Regions from separate parts of the Paenibacillus sp. VTT E-133280 genome, predicted to be linked through region 2. Evidence: riboswitches for the same ligand, from Rfam matches in the RefSeq annotation. Region 2 holds a riboswitch; each other region holds the start of a gene.
The links. A riboswitch is a leader RNA that binds a small molecule or an ion and turns the genes downstream of it on or off. The one in region 2 is predicted to bind cyclic di-AMP.

Region 1 (3,784 bases), on a different contig from region 2:
CTTAACATGCGGATAAGGGGAAAGTACGTCTCTTAAAATAGGAATCAATCTACGGTCGATCTCCACAGCGGTTACCGCTCCAGATGTTAGCGCCAAACGTTCTGTCAGCGCCCCAATGCCGGGACCGATCTCCAATGCCCCAGAGCCGCTATCTAGCCCGGCAGCGTCTACAATCTTGTCCAATATATTTTGATCAATCAAAAAATTCTGTCCTAAGCTCTTCTTGAACTTGAATCCATAACGTTGAATAATTTCTTTCGTCCGTTTTGGAGTTGAAATTTCCTCTCTACCACTCATGAAGTAATGCCCCCCTGATCAATTTGGGCGAGAGCTCCGGCAAATTCCTCCCGCGTAATTCCAAACATCGCCAGCCGCTTGTACAGCTGCTTGCCATTACAATATCCGATTCCAAGCAAATTACCAAGTGCCATACGTCTTTCAGCTGCCCGAGGGTGTACAAGCATTCCAGCGGCCATTAGATCATCAAGTCCGATTAAAGCAGGTGCTCCTTCAAAAGAGGTATGTACATTCCGCAGCGCATGACGAATCGCCTCTGGAGAAGCGTTCTCCACACCGATATCTCCTTTGCGGGTTGCGTCCTTCTCCGGAATGAAGGCATGCTTGCAGCCCGGCACCTTTGCAGACACAATCTTGCGGATTCGTTCACCGGCGTGATCCGGGTCCGTAAGAATAATCACCCCTCTACGCTCCATAGCAAGCGCGATCTTCGCAATTACGGTCCGGTCTACAGCCGAGCCCCCTGTTTCGATCGTATCTGCTTCTACAGCGCGTTTAACAGCGACGGTATCACTCTTACCTTCGACGACAATTAGTTCCTTAATCATATCTCTGACTCCTTCCAAAAAAAGCAAAAAAGAAGAGGTTTCGCTCCTCTTCTTTTGGTTAAAGAATGTATAAGTGATGAGCGGTTGCTCTGCGATCAACGAAATGATCATCTGGCGTTCCTTAACGGTTATCATCACTATAGCTTATCAAAGAATAATTTGCAAAAGCTTCAGCCTAGTTTAACTCCGGCTTCACAGGTCCAATCACATAAACGGTTCGTGATTTACGACCGAAATTACGAACATGGCTCAGTGAATCGTAGTAGACATCTACTTTATTGCCCTTAATGGCACCGCCAGTATCTTCTGCTCGGCGGAATCCAAGTCCCTCGATATATACCCACCAGCCAATAGGAATTACATTCGGATCTACAGCAATTGTGCGACCTTCCGTTACGCGTGTTCCGGAAGCCGTTTTGGTACCTATACCTGCCTCTTCTGACGAATAAGCTGTCATGGAGACATTCTTAATCATCTTCTTGTACTCAAAGTCTACGCCAGCCTTGCTTGTGACGTTATTAGTCTTGGCGCTAACTTTAGCCGTTTTTGAAGTGGTGTTTGATTTGGAAGTTGTTGTAGTCTTAGCTACAGCCGGCTTAGGAAGTGCTTTGGTACCAACGGCAATAATCTTATCTTTCGTTACCGTTTGTACTTCCTTACCAATCATGCGCATAGAGGCCAGTTCTCCGTCTTGGTAGATCTTTTCAATATGCTGAATCATGACGCCTGGTTTGCCTGCCTGTGCCACTCTAACTGTTCCCACAGTAAGGGAGGGGTCTGCTGTCTTGATGACTCTGAAGGGTAAGTCAGTTGTTCGCTGTACGGTCTGTTTGTTGATGCGAACAATCTTAACCTCCATGTTTGCAGAAATGGTGGTGTCTAACGAAGGGAAAATCTTATCATGACCTTCTAGGGTAATGCCCATTTTCTCAATTGCTTTACCAATTGTATCCTCGGTCGTATATAACGTTTTTGTTGCTCCATCCGCAGTAAGACTAATTTTCTGCGCACGATTGATAACGACACGGTCACCGTCTTTTATTTCATCACTCAGACCTAAAGATAGTTCATCATGCGGCTGTAGCGAAATTTGCTCTTTCTCCAACACATCACCAAGAAGCGCTTCCCGCGTTTCAAGCGTCTGTGTTTGCCCGTCTATTACTAAAAATAATTGTTTGTTACTTTGACCGTGTACGTACAGCAGAATAAGTAACGCGATAGCGACTGAAATCACGCCTGCAAGTAAAAGCACGCGAGTATTTACTTGCTCCCACCGTAATGCGAAAGACCTGCTGGATGACTGCGAATCATGGGATACTTCTGGTTGGAATACGCCCATTCTCTCCATCCTCCTTACATAGCCCCGTCGTCAATTGTATATCATGAGGACTGAATTCCTTTGACGAAACTATTTGAGATTGTCACAGGACACGCACGTAATAACTTAGCGTCTCCTGCTCATGGATCGCCTGCTCGGCACAGCTACTCCCACCCCTGTTATATAACAGTATGTGGGTAACATTCTATTTATTCAAAAATAAAAAAGCCTAAAAAGAGTTCAACTGAGGACTCTTTCGTGGCTTCTCCAATATCAGAATAGAGAATGCTTGTGCACGAGGTTGCCTCTCTTACTTGCGCTTACGGGGTTAGCTGTCGGGTTCGGACGAAAGAGAGACGCCCTATTTCAGGTCACCCGCTCATGGCGGTTGCCCTTAAATTCACCCCAAAGACCACGTGAAGAAATCAAATACTGTCCTACGGCACGTCTAAACCGTATTTTAAATACAGGCATGCGGCAGGTCAATATTGGTTCCCCCGTTCTCCATACGGAGACTCAGCGAGACGATCCATGAATATATGGCTGTCACTGTAACACAGCTCACATCACTGAAAAGATGATATCCTGTTTTGATGCATGTTGTAAAGGACGATTCAACCACGTTTAAGCAAAAATATGGTTAAAATATTGTAATATTCAGCTGTTTTTATATTAAAAAAGTTTAATATATCGGCCATTCTCTATTTTTCGCCTGTTTTTCTCCCGTTTTCACTCAATCCCAAATCGTTCCAGTGCGTTCGCATACGTTATTTTAGCCAATTCTTCCCATGTTAACCCTTTAATTTCAGCTGCTGCCTCTGCTACCAGCTTCACATGAGCGCTCTCATTTCGCTTTCCGCGGAAGGGGTGCGGAGTCAAATATGGAGCATCGGTTTCGATCAATAATCGGTCTAGAGGGGTCTGCGCAAGTACTTCTTTTGGCACTCTTGCATTTTTGAACGTAATAGGTCCTCCAAAGGATAAATGAAAACCAAGATTCAAGCACATCTTAGCCGTTTCCCAGCTTCCAGAGAACGAGTGCATCACGCCTCCAACCTCATTTGCTTTTTCCTCCCGTAAAATCCGTACAACATCCTCATGGGCATCACGATCATGAATACAAATCGGCATATTCAGTTCGCGGGCTAGTCCAATTTGCTTGCGAAAAACTTCATGCTGCACATCCTTGGGAGAAGTATCCCAGTAATAATCCAGTCCGATTTCACCGATCGCCACCACTTTCTTATGACTGCATAGAGAAGCGATCCAATCGAGATCTCCATCTTTCATATCAATCGCATCCTGAGGATGCCAACCCACTGCCGCATAAATATAATCGTAAGATTCCGCCAGCTTCATCGTTGAGGGAATCGTCTCCCGATTAAATCCGATATTAATCATCTTGCTAACTCCTGCTTCTACAGCACGAGCGATAACTTCTTCGCGATCCTCGTCGAATTGAGGCGCATCCAGATGCGTATGTGTGTCAAACAGATACATTTTAACCTTCACTCCTTGTCAAAAATGCTATATTTTTTTGTATTATTTTGCAAAAATCTCTGCGATAGAAGAAGGCAATCGTGTAAGCACTTTTCTCAACTTATCCTGAGGAAAATAAAGA
Region 2 (3,784 bases):
ATAACTGCAACTAGACCAAAAATTAAACCAAGTATTGTTGAAATTTCCATTATGCACCTCGTCCATGAGATTATAAGATGTGTTCCGACAAAGCCGCGTATATCATCCTTGAAACAGCGGCAAGGCACTCTGTGCGAAACCGAATAACGTATATTCTTATTTATCGACATCATTCCGTTTTTTGTGAAGTCATTTTTTCGGCTATAATGGATAAGGTAAGTAATTATTCATCTGTGGAGAAAACGGAGTGATACATGTGGGTGTAAAGCATGGTAGAGATTACGGTGAAATCCTAACGGATTTGACTGAGGCTGTCGGCAGAATTTCCGATGGGTACTTATTTTTTGAAATGGATCCGGAAGAGTGGCAAGAATTGCCGCAGGAATCCAAGATGGAGGTATGGGAGGCACTGGCTGAGGATCTTTTCTTCGCGCTGGGTAATGAACCTATGATTGAGGTGGGGAGCGGCGTTATCATTTATGATAAGGACACGCACCGCATTAATATTTTAGTCGGAGAAGAGGATTTAGCCTCTGTTGTTTTGATTTAAGAAGAGGGGGCGACGGGGCGTAATTTGCCCGTAGTTAGTAGCCCGTGTTAAAATTGGTGTAGCCGAGTTATAATCGCTGGGATTCTTGAATACATTTAATCGAAAATATTGCCTTTATCCTGGCACATCCCTTGGACCTCAGAAGCTAAGGGATGTTTTGTTTAACGAATAAGACGAGTAATGGGACCTGCGGATTTTACTGCAATTTTTAGTAAGGGAGGAAATGAATTGTTATTTACGGAAGAAGAACTGCGTGAGCAGATCAGCAAGCTGGAAGGTTGGAAGCTGGAAGAGAATACCATGGTGCGAAAATATATGTTCAGTCAATATATGAAGGGTATTGCTTTCGTTGATGAAGTAGCCACCATTTCAGAAGCCTTTGATCACCATCCACATATTACAATTGATTATAAGACAGTGACTTTACGGCTGAAATCAAATGAGGAAGACGGTATTACAGCTCTAGATATTCGAGAGGCACATGAATTTAATGAAGCCTTTGAGAAAAATCGTTAGTGTCACCCAAACTCATAAATAAACGCCCGTGCGCAGATAGTGAACTATCTTCAGGCACGGGCGTTTTTAGTTGCTTTGGTAGTTACTTTTTCTCTGCGAGCCAGAGGGCGACGTTTGCAATCTCCTCAGGGGCTAGCTTTTCTTTAAAGGAAGGCATTTGACCGCGTCCTTTAGTTACAATACTGTAGATTGCTTCAGCATCATGTTGACCGCCTTCATTTTGAAGACTGGGTCCAACTCCACCTTGAAGCTGATCGCCGTGACAGGTAATACAGCTGGCTTTCACGGTTGCTTCCGCCTTTGCCGCATCCAATTGGACTTCCGGCATCGTCGGCTTATTCTGTTCAGCTACCTCTTCTTTACCTGGAAGTGTAAACATAAGTACTACCGCAAAGGCACAGGCGGCAAAAAACAAACCGCTCATGATCCATTTCTGCATCCCAGTTCGTCCCTTCTATGTAAGCTGCTCCCTACATTATAGCTCAAGGTGAAGCGTTATCATAGGGTTTGTGACAAAAAAATGAACGACAATGCCATCAAATCATTGAAAAATATGGAATTTAATATTATTTGTCATAGACCATGCAATAAAAAGGTTTGTTTCCTGTGGGGGTTAGGCGCTCATACGTATCGGTAATCGTAAATCCACACTTTTGGTAAGTTCGGATCGCCCGCTGGTTCCAGGTCAATACCTCTAGATCAATCTCACGCTCAGGATAACGAATTAAGGCTGCTTGCACGATTGCATCCATGAATGTTTTGCCTAGACCTTGGCCGCATAGATCAGGGCGCATGCCAATCCCCAAGCGAACAACACCTTCCATTGGAAACAACTGCGCGAATCCACACAAAATCCCTTGCCCATTTAATATGGAGACATATTGCTCATTACGTAGCTGAGGGTCACCGAACTCGATTCCAAGAGCCTGCATTTGCTCCCATGGCATCCAGCCGTAAATATTATAAGGGGCAGTGTAATCCCAGTTGCAAATCTCTTCCGCGTGACTGGTCTCCATAGGCGCTACATGAAAAGTAACAGAGGAATTTATCATAAGGTTAAGGACCTCCTTTCACGGGGGTTACTTTAAAATATAAGAAAGTATACTAATTATATACAAAAATAGGCTTGGTCGACTCAGAAATTTATGAGATTATTGTTTTACAAATTCTGAGAGGGGTAAATACTAAATAAGACAAAAAACAAGCTCTTCCCCAAGAATCAACATCTTGGAAAAGAGCCTATGTACGATTTACTTATTGAACATCATCATTATCTTCTGTCTCAGAAGCAACAGAATGATAAGCATCCGTGCTCATAATGCGTTTAGCACCGATGTAGCGTTTCACGTAGTAGCTATCACTCAGGGAGCTAATCGTTACACCGCGTGAGGAAGATGCGTGTGCAAACTTGCCTTCACCGACATAAATACCGACATGGGAGACACCCTTGCCACTTGTATTGAAGAATACAAGATCTCCAGATCTTAAATCATCTTGGGAGATAGCAGTACCCATTTGAAACTGGGAACCTGATTGGTGTGGTAGGTTAATACCAATTTTATCAAATACATACATTGTAAATCCGGAGCAATCAAATCCATTTGTGGAGATGCCGCCGGATACGTACTTAGTTCCGATGGTCTTGTCGATCACTTTATCCATTTTGGAATCCGCGAAAGCGCTTCCTGCTCCAATGGTGAAAATAATGGAAAAGCTAAGTACTGCTGCTGCTAGCTTCTTCTTCAAAAGTTTATACCCCTTCCGGATGCCTACGAGGTTAGCTTAAGGGTTCGGTTGAAGGTCCCCTATGACCCCTCTAAAAATGGAGGTCAATTCACCCAAAGTTGGTTCCCCCGTTTTCCTAATAGTCAGGAAACTCGGCTGATACTGTTGATTAGGAATAGCTTGTAATCAATACATGACAAAACCTTTGTAAATAACAACTTAATGATTACAAAAATGTTACTAAAATCTTACTGCAGTTATTGTAACAAACAGAGTGCCGCTTGGCAATCGTTTTTAACATAATCATGCAGAAAAATTCGTTTTTTTAAAGACAAAATGCATATGTAAGCGATAATATTAAACTAATTTTTATATTTATTGAAATTTTTATCAAATAAAAGTGTTTAAAGTCTGTTCTAGAGGTGTAAAGAATATAATGAGGCAAAAGAAAACCTGGATTCGATTAAGTCAATAATCAAACCCAGGTCCTATATAATGTAATTGTGTGGTTTAGTTGTGGCGAAGTATTAATCGTAGGCTACAGCTTGATATGAGGAAGTACTCATTACTCTTTTAGCACCAACGTAGCGATTGGCCCAGTAGGACTGGCTAAGTGAAGTGATGGTTACGCCATATGAAGATGATGATTGTGCGAATTTTCCGTTTCCAACATAAATGCCGACATGGGATACGCCGTTGCCCAATGTGTTAAAGAAAACTAGGTCACCTGAACGCAACTTGCTTTTGGCTACAGGAGTTCCAACATTATATTGAGCTTTTGAAGTACGGGGCAAAGAAAGACCCACCTTCTTGAATACATACGTAGTAAATCCAGAACAGTCAAACCCGGCAGTGCTAGTGCCTCCGGTTTTATAGGCAACTCCAATTGTCTTTGAAATAACACTGTCCATCTTAGAATCTGCAAAGGCACTTCCTCCACCAATAGAGAACGCCATCACAAGTCCTAGCGCCGCAGCGACGCATGCTTTTCTT
Region 3 (3,784 bases), on a different contig from region 2:
ATACAGCCTTGTCCCCTTGAATCTCAGCAAATTCTTTGACAAAGGAAGGTAGCTTCGCCGCAGCAATCTCCAAACCGCGTTCTTTCGCAGCCTGCACACTTGTCTGTTTATACAGCGTACCTACTTCAGCTCGTTCCTCATCGTCAAAAAAAGGAATGTTCAAGCTCTCTGGCAATGTCGCATCTTTATATTCAGAAGGAGATCGAACGTCGATAACGGTGATCTGCTTCTTATTCTTTAACACTCTTAGTTCTTCCAGTGTAATATCCTGAAACAATGCGCTCTCTCCTCTGGTGGCTAACTTCTTAGGTCGCCTGTAAGCTGAACTCCATCGTTATTGCGCAGCTATAACTGCAATCTGACCCGGATGTTCTTTCGTGACCTCTCCTATCAATGCCGCTTCTACACCTGCATCTACTAACTCTTTTAGCAAATCCTCACTTTGTTCAGGAGCAACAGAGATTAGCAATCCACCAGAAGTCACAGCATCACACAGAATATAGCGGCTTAATTGGTCCATCTCCTCCGGATAAAGAATACTGCCCTCCAAATGGGCAAAGTTATTCTTAGTGCCACCTGGAACAAAGCCTTGCTCCGCGAGCTCTCTTACTCTTGGCAGCATCGGTACATCCCCTTGACGAATAATCAGTCCGTGATTGCTCCCTTTTGCCATTTCCGAGGCATGTCCCAGCAGCCCAAATCCGGTAACATCTGTACAAGCATGTACATCATAGGGCTCCATGACTTCAGCCGCTTTTTTATTTAGTGTAGACATGACTGTCGTAAGGCGTGTAGTTTCTTCTGGGGATAGCTGATCCTTTTTAATAGAAGTCGTTAAGATGCCCACACCGATAGGTTTGGTCAAAATCAGCTTGTCTCCTACCTGCGCACCTGCATTCGTTCTTACTTTGTCCGGATGCACAAGGCCCGTAACAGCCAATCCAAATTTAGGCTCTTTATCGTCGATGGAATGTCCGCCCACAAGTGTTGCTCCTGCTTCCTGCACTTTATCTGCTGCACCGCGCAAAATGTCACCGAGAATGCTTTTGTCCAGAACAGAAATAGGGAAGGCCACAATATTAAGTACCGTAAGCGGCTTACCGCCCATAGCATAAATATCACTTAATGCATTGGCTGCTGCAATTTGCCCAAAGGAATAAGGGTCGTCCACGATCGGCGTGAAAAAATCAACAGTCTGCACTAATGCTAGATCATCACTTAATCGATATACTCCAGCGTCATCACTGGTATCCAGACCTACAAGTAGATCCGGATTTGGAACGGTTGGTGGCAGACTGCGAATAACCTGCATGAGATCAGCAGGACCAATTTTGCAGCCGCAGCCCCCTTTTGAAGATAATGAGGTCAATTTTATGGTTTCGGCTTGAGACATCATGACTCAGCTCCTTTAAATAGTTAATGTCGAATATCTTTAATCTTACATCAGTAGACAGCATTGTACAAAATACGAAGCTACTAAAAAAGCTGGCTCACACGTAGCATTCACTACCCTTGAGTCAGCCTTTGGTTCGAAATCCAATTCTTTAGGGAAATCTGCCCTATAGCTCTAATGAAATAGGAGTGTCCCGCATAATTTCAATGGCTGCGGGAGCACTCCTTCTTTTATCAATTTCATAGGATCAGCTAATCTGCTGAGTGCCCTGCTGCTTCTCCAAAAAACGTTGAAGAATCGCATTAAACTGCTCCGGCTGACACAGATTACTCGGATCTAATGCATTCGGGATAATCGCCAACTGCGCATGCGGCAATTGAGACACCATTTCCTTCATACAATTCACTCCAAATTCATTAAAGTCCCCTACAATACATAAAGCGGGACGGTTAAAAGCTTTTAAGCATCTGGTGTAATCCACATGGCTCGTGGCCAGCCTTTGCCGATATAACTCCCGTGGACGTTTGTCCAGCAGCCCTCTTCTAATCTCATTGTAGGCGAGACTCCAGCGCTCTCGGTACATCATCCGAATCGAAGGCAGCACCAGCTCGCTTGGGAGGTAATACATTAGCAAGCTGCAATACGCTGCCATAAGCTGTATTTTCCCTACAAGGGTTGATCCGTGGCTCCTACAGAAGCTATCCGCGACCACGATTGCTTTTACACGCTCAGGATATTGTTTGGCAATATGTTGCACGACTAAACCGCCATAGGCGATCCCAACAAAAACTGCTTCACGAACCCCCAGGTCATTTAACAGCATAATCAGATCCAGACATTGCGTTTCAATAATCTCATTAGGGGCCTCCAGGAGTTCACCTGACTTGCCATTCCCCCGTAAATCACACAAAATCACTTTATATTTATCGGAAAAGTACTCCAGTTGTGGTTTGAACATACTGTGTGTTAATCCATGTCCATGGATAAACACAACCGGAGTGCCAGTTCCATTGATTTCGTAATAGAGCGAAGTTCCGTTCAGTTTAGCGATAGGCAAAGGTAACACCTCTTTCATAATAAATTCTACGACTGTATCTGCTTATAAACGCAGCAAAAAACCACAGAGGGATTCTCTGTGGCTATTCATCACTAAACACGCCATTCATCCTCTCTCCATACGCTTACGAGGTTAGCTGTCGGATTCGGGCAGTGAGAGTTGCCCTACCTGCAAGGTTGCATGTTATGCACCCGGAACAGGATTCACCCCATAACTAGTACCGATTGTTACACTGGTTCCCAGTTGTTGGTTCCCCCGCTTTCCTTAACGGAAATTAAGCGGACTTCATATGTAATTGTCAGTTATGTGATGAATCATACTCCGTGTAAGGTTTCTTGTAAAGTTGAGCTGTGGGCAAAATAATGTTGAAAGCCATGCTTTTCATTTCATATTGAGCATACACTTCGTTTTCTCTTTCTTTTGCTCTTGTTTACTCAATATATCTAGAAAAAGCCGAGCGGACATCAGAGATCAATCCCTGAACCACTCGGCTTCTTTATACAATCATATGGCTACAACAGATCGGCGTTTTTCAATGCATGCTCCCAGCTCGGAAAAAAGAACAGCGCACTTCTCATTAGATCAGGGTCGCTTTGCTTCACTTGCTTTTTGCTGATCGAGCTTCCATCGGTTTGAAGCTTTTTGATACGAGTTAACACTTCATCAGCCTCCAAAGGAATTTCCATTGAAACACTCCTTTCTCAGTGACCTGGTTTCCCATCATTTTCTCCATAATATGCAAATTTATTCTTCATTTCCATTTCGATGGACTACACTAGCTGATAGATCGGTTGTTCAGCAATAAAATAAGTAGGAATTATTCGATATTTCTGTGCCAGAACTTCAGCTAAATATTTCATTCCTGGAGCTTCACTTTCCGCATGACCTAACATAATCAGCGCTTTTGATCTGCCTTGATGGACTGCATCCCTCACATATTCTGGAGTTTCCCATTCCGGGCCCTCGCCAGCAATGATTAAATCAAGATTGTGCTGATTAAAAAGAGGAATAGCCATCGTCCCACCTCCTCGGTAACCTACTAATATCCCCACATGTCTGCATGTCTGTGATAGATCGCCGGCAACGCGTACGTAGGGGATGCCTAGCTTTCTTTTTATATACTGAGCCGCTTCACTTACCGTCATAGCTGGAATCGATAGGATTGTAGCAGTGGGTTGCTGCTCAACCACATAGGCTGACCATTCAAGCTCTCGTAGCAAGCCCACCATGATCCCATCCGGTTGATGCCGATGCCAATAATCATGATAACGAAAAATAGCCAGTTCAGAACGCTCAATTAAACTCAGTTTTGAATGATAAACAGGGTCATTCTC
Region 4 (3,784 bases), on a different contig from region 2:
TGGAAGATCGTAGCTAATGGTAGGGACATCTTTCAATTCAGCAGCCAGATAATCCTGAACGCCATTTGGCACAGACCATTGGGCTACTGGAGTCACACCCAGCGTTACCAAAGAATCTTCCAAATAAGAACCCAGAACACGCCCAGGATTAGCAGGGATCGTTACTTCATGCCCCATCGCATCCGTTAACGTTTTTGGTGCTGCCGGTGCTTCTGTAGCTTCTGCAGTAGGCGCTGTTGTAGGCTCCGTTCCTGCATTGGATGAACTTTCAGCATTATTATTACCGCAAGCGGATAGGAATAGCGTCATCACTATTAGTCCGATCATCGTCAATTTCATGCTTCCAAATCTTTTTCTGTTTAACGAAAACATTAAATACCCTCCTAATATATACCTGCTTTGATATTCAAAGGTGTTGTTTACCTCTGTCTCACTTTTAAATGATATTGATTCTCATTCTCTGTGTCAACCTATAAATTTAAAATTTTGTTGATTTGCAGCATTTTCCTTCAAGAAAAATACAAAAGAGACTATATTCCGAACGTTCCGGATATAGCCTCTCCTTAATAATCCATTATTTATTCAAATGATAGGGGACAGTCGCAACTACAACATCTTTTGAATTCATTAGATACGAACGGATTAAAAAGCTGGTCTGATTATGAAGTACAGCTTGCCACCAATGCTTAGTAATAAACTGCGGAATCAGAATCGTAATATGATCCGTCGCTGCGGTCTTCCACTCCACGGTATCAATAAATTTCACTAACGGACGAATAATACTGCGATATCTGGAACGAAGTACAATCAGGCGTACACCCGGATTCCATTCCTCCCACCGTTGCTCCATCTTTTGAATGTCCTCTTCATCAAAGCCAACATACACGGCTACAACATTATCTGTTAGAGACTTGGCATAGCTGATGGAATGCAGTACAGCACGTGTTACACCAGCAACAGGGACAACAACCGTACTTCCTTTAATTAAAGGTTTATCCGTAGCCGGACATATACGAAGCTGATCTGCAGTGTTCAAATAGTGCTTGTGAATGCGGTGGAACACAAACATTACAGCAGGTAAGAAAATGAACGCCATCCATACGCTTGAGAACTTAGTAATGATAAAAATAAGCGTAATTGTCAATGTAGTCAGCATACCGATGGTATTTACAACAAATCTTTTTTTCCATCCCGCTGGTTTGGTTTTAAACCAATGAACCATCATTCCAAGCTGGGACAATGTGAACGGAATGAAGACACCTACCGCATAAAGAGGAATCAAGCTTTCTGTATTTCCGTGAAATGCAGCTACAAGTACAGCAGACAGAACACCTAGAAAAATAATACCATTTGAGAAACCTAGACGGTCACCACGAACCATAAAAGCATGTGGCATATATTTATCTTTTGCAAACATAAAGGCGAGCAGCGGGAACGCTGAGTAAGCTGTATTAGCTGCTAAGAATAAAATGACTGCTGTAATCCCTTGAATGAAAAAGTATAAAGTTCCGCGACCAAAGGTCGATTCAGCGATCTGAGAAACAACCGTTGCCTTTTCATCAGGCACTATACCGTACCAATAGGCCAGTAATGTGATACCTGTAAACATAAATCCAAGTATAACCCCCATGACCATTAAGGTCTTGGCTGCATTCTTTTCAGCCGGTGCTTTAAAGTTTGGAATGGCATTAGATACAGCCTCTACACCCGTAAGTGCCGAACAGCCAGAACTGAAGGCTTTTAATAGTAGAAACAAACTAACATTGGAGACGGCGCTGCCTATTTCAGGGACATTCGCATGTACGCCACCTGCTGCATATTTAATAACACCGGAGATAATCAAGACTACAATCGACACCACAAACAAATACACTGGGATTGCGATAAATGAAGCCGATTCTGTAACTCCGCGAAGATTAATCAATGTTAGAAGAATAATTACGGATACTGCAATAAGAACCGTGTGATTATGAAGAATTGGAAACGCTGATGTGATCGCATCTGTCCCTGCCGAGGCACTAACAGCTACGGTCAGGATGTAATCCACTAACAAAGACCCTCCTGCTAAGAGCCCTGTCGGAACACCAAGATTACTCTTGGCAACGATGTAAGCTCCGCCTCCCTGAGGATAAGCGTAAATCGTCTGCCGATAGGATAAAATCAGGATGGCCAGCAGGCCCAATACGGCTAATGCAATTGGCAAGGAATACCAGATGGCAGTAAACCCCGCAGCCACCAGTACAATCAGAATTTGTTCCGTTCCGTAGGCTACAGACGAGAGCGCATCAGAAGACAGGACAGCCAGTGCTTTAACCTTGGATAACTTTTCATGATCGAGTTCGTTCGACTTCATCGGACGCCCGATCAATAGTCGTTTTACCTTGCTTACCATGGTGGATACAGTTCCTTTCTTTGGGAGCTGAAACGGAATTTCCGCGCGCTGTTTTCATTGGTGGATTTCATAAATGCAGACACAAAAAATAGCATACGGAAATGATCCGCATGCTATGCATGGTCATTATCCCACCTTGCTTACGAGGTTAGCTGGCGGATTCGGGCTGTGGTTTAGCCCTACGGTTAAGTCTAATCGACCCTTCCGATTCACCCCATTGGCATAAATGCCAAGTTTGGTTCCCCCGTTTTTCCTAAGAAAATTCAGCGCATATTCAACTTCTCACAAGGTCTAATATTAGTCTACAAAGTGTATGCAGTAAAGCGTTGAAAAAAATGAAAAAAGAATGAAAAAACATCCAAAAAGCGCAAATACAGCGTCTAATTGGATGCTCTCTTTCATTCTCTTCAATTATCCCTCTGGGTCGTGTTTTTAGTCACTTTTCACATTTTTTCGTTCCTTCAAAGTTGAAAAATCAAAATCCTAAACTTTCTTCTGTTTCTAATTCCATCACTTCTTCTTCCTTGCGTCCGTACCAAAGTAAAATACTTATTAAAGCAAACGCGATTAAAGCAAGAAAAGGAATCGTAATGAATCCGAAATAGTTCAAGTAATCCTTATTACAAGGAACACCAATTGTACAAGGAAGCACTTTACTTAACGCAGGAATCTTCTGCTCCGCATAATGATAAATCGAGATACTGCCACCAATCAAGCTTAATGGAAGTACATATGGGATAATCCTTTTATCTCCTCGAAACGTCGCAATTCCCAAGAGGAATAACTGAGGATACATAAAAATTCGCTGGAACCAGCAAAGCTTACAAGGTTCATATTTCAATACTTCGCTCAAATACAAGCTACCAGCTACAGCAACTAAAGAGACGAACCAGGCCAGATACAGGCAGTTACGCTTGCAAAAAGATAGGAACTTTGTCACTTTGCCTCCACAGCTTTTGCGGCGTCGTTAATTTCAGTTGAAATCGCTTCAACGTTAAAAGGATCCGCAATCATTACTCCATTGATGTAAAGGGATGGTGTAGTCGTCACCCCAGCTTCACTAGCTAACTGCATACCCTTATTCAGCTCATCTGCATACGTACGATCCTTAATATCTTTACGAAGCAGTTCGTAATCGATAGCTAACTTCTCTTTCTCCGCAAGGCTTACTAAGAAATCTTCAGTCGCCCATTCTTCACTTTCATCACCTTGCTGAGCATATACAGCATCATAGAACTTCCAGAACTCATCATTATTCTGATGATAAACAGATAATGCAGCAAGTGAGGCCGTTTCAGAGTCTGGACCAACGAAAGCCATATTTACAAAGTAGAGCGCTGCTTTTCCCTCGTTGACAAAATCTTGAACAATTTTCGGTTTAACTGAAGTTGC

Region 1: it holds a riboswitch for cyclic di-AMP, as region 2 does, so the genes downstream of both, CA600_RS18880 (3D domain-containing protein) here and CA600_RS23395 (C40 family peptidase) in region 2, are expected to answer to the same signal.
Region 3: it holds a riboswitch for cyclic di-AMP, as region 2 does, so the genes downstream of both, CA600_RS17780 (alpha/beta fold hydrolase) here and CA600_RS23395 (C40 family peptidase) in region 2, are expected to answer to the same signal.
Region 4: it holds a riboswitch for cyclic di-AMP, as region 2 does, so the genes downstream of both, CA600_RS04520 (APC family permease) here and CA600_RS23395 (C40 family peptidase) in region 2, are expected to answer to the same signal.

What each region holds. Positions count from the first base shown of each region.
Region 1 is NZ_NFUX01000044.1:46,454-50,237, forward strand. Features, by position in the region: gene rsmA (16S rRNA (adenine(1518)-N(6)/adenine(1519)-N(6))-dimethyltransferase RsmA) at 1-297, opposite strand, end outside; gene rnmV (ribonuclease M5) at 294-845, opposite strand; gene CA600_RS18880 (3D domain-containing protein) at 1,021-2,184, opposite strand; cyclic di-AMP (ydaO/yuaA leader) riboswitch at 2,466-2,695, opposite strand; gene CA600_RS18885 (TatD family hydrolase) at 2,893-3,663, opposite strand; gene CA600_RS18890 (HD domain-containing protein) at 3,706-3,784, opposite strand, start outside.
Region 2 is NZ_NFUX01000063.1:25,370-29,153, reverse strand. Features, by position in the region: gene motA (flagellar motor stator protein MotA) at 1-50, opposite strand, end outside; gene CA600_RS23415 (hypothetical protein) at 257-550, shown strand; gene CA600_RS23410 (4a-hydroxytetrahydrobiopterin dehydratase) at 779-1,066, shown strand; gene CA600_RS23405 (c-type cytochrome) at 1,149-1,505, opposite strand; gene CA600_RS23400 (GNAT family N-acetyltransferase) at 1,633-2,118, opposite strand; gene CA600_RS23395 (C40 family peptidase) at 2,321-2,812, opposite strand; cyclic di-AMP (ydaO/yuaA leader) riboswitch at 2,818-2,959, opposite strand; gene CA600_RS23390 (C40 family peptidase) at 3,319-3,747, opposite strand.
Region 3 is NZ_NFUX01000041.1:2,654-6,437, forward strand. Features, by position in the region: gene mnmH (tRNA 2-selenouridine(34) synthase MnmH) at 1-277, opposite strand, end outside; gene selD (selenide, water dikinase SelD) at 335-1,393, opposite strand; gene CA600_RS17780 (alpha/beta fold hydrolase) at 1,641-2,450, opposite strand; cyclic di-AMP (ydaO/yuaA leader) riboswitch at 2,556-2,741, opposite strand; gene CA600_RS31290 (hypothetical protein) at 2,963-3,136, opposite strand; gene CA600_RS17785 (Nif3-like dinuclear metal center hexameric protein) at 3,221-3,784, opposite strand, start outside.
Region 4 is NZ_NFUX01000006.1:87,369-91,152, forward strand. Features, by position in the region: gene CA600_RS04515 (ABC transporter substrate-binding protein) at 1-372, opposite strand, end outside; gene CA600_RS04520 (APC family permease) at 575-2,392, opposite strand; cyclic di-AMP (ydaO/yuaA leader) riboswitch at 2,516-2,671, opposite strand; gene CA600_RS04525 (disulfide oxidoreductase) at 2,868-3,332, opposite strand; gene CA600_RS04530 (DsbA family protein) at 3,329-3,784, opposite strand, start outside.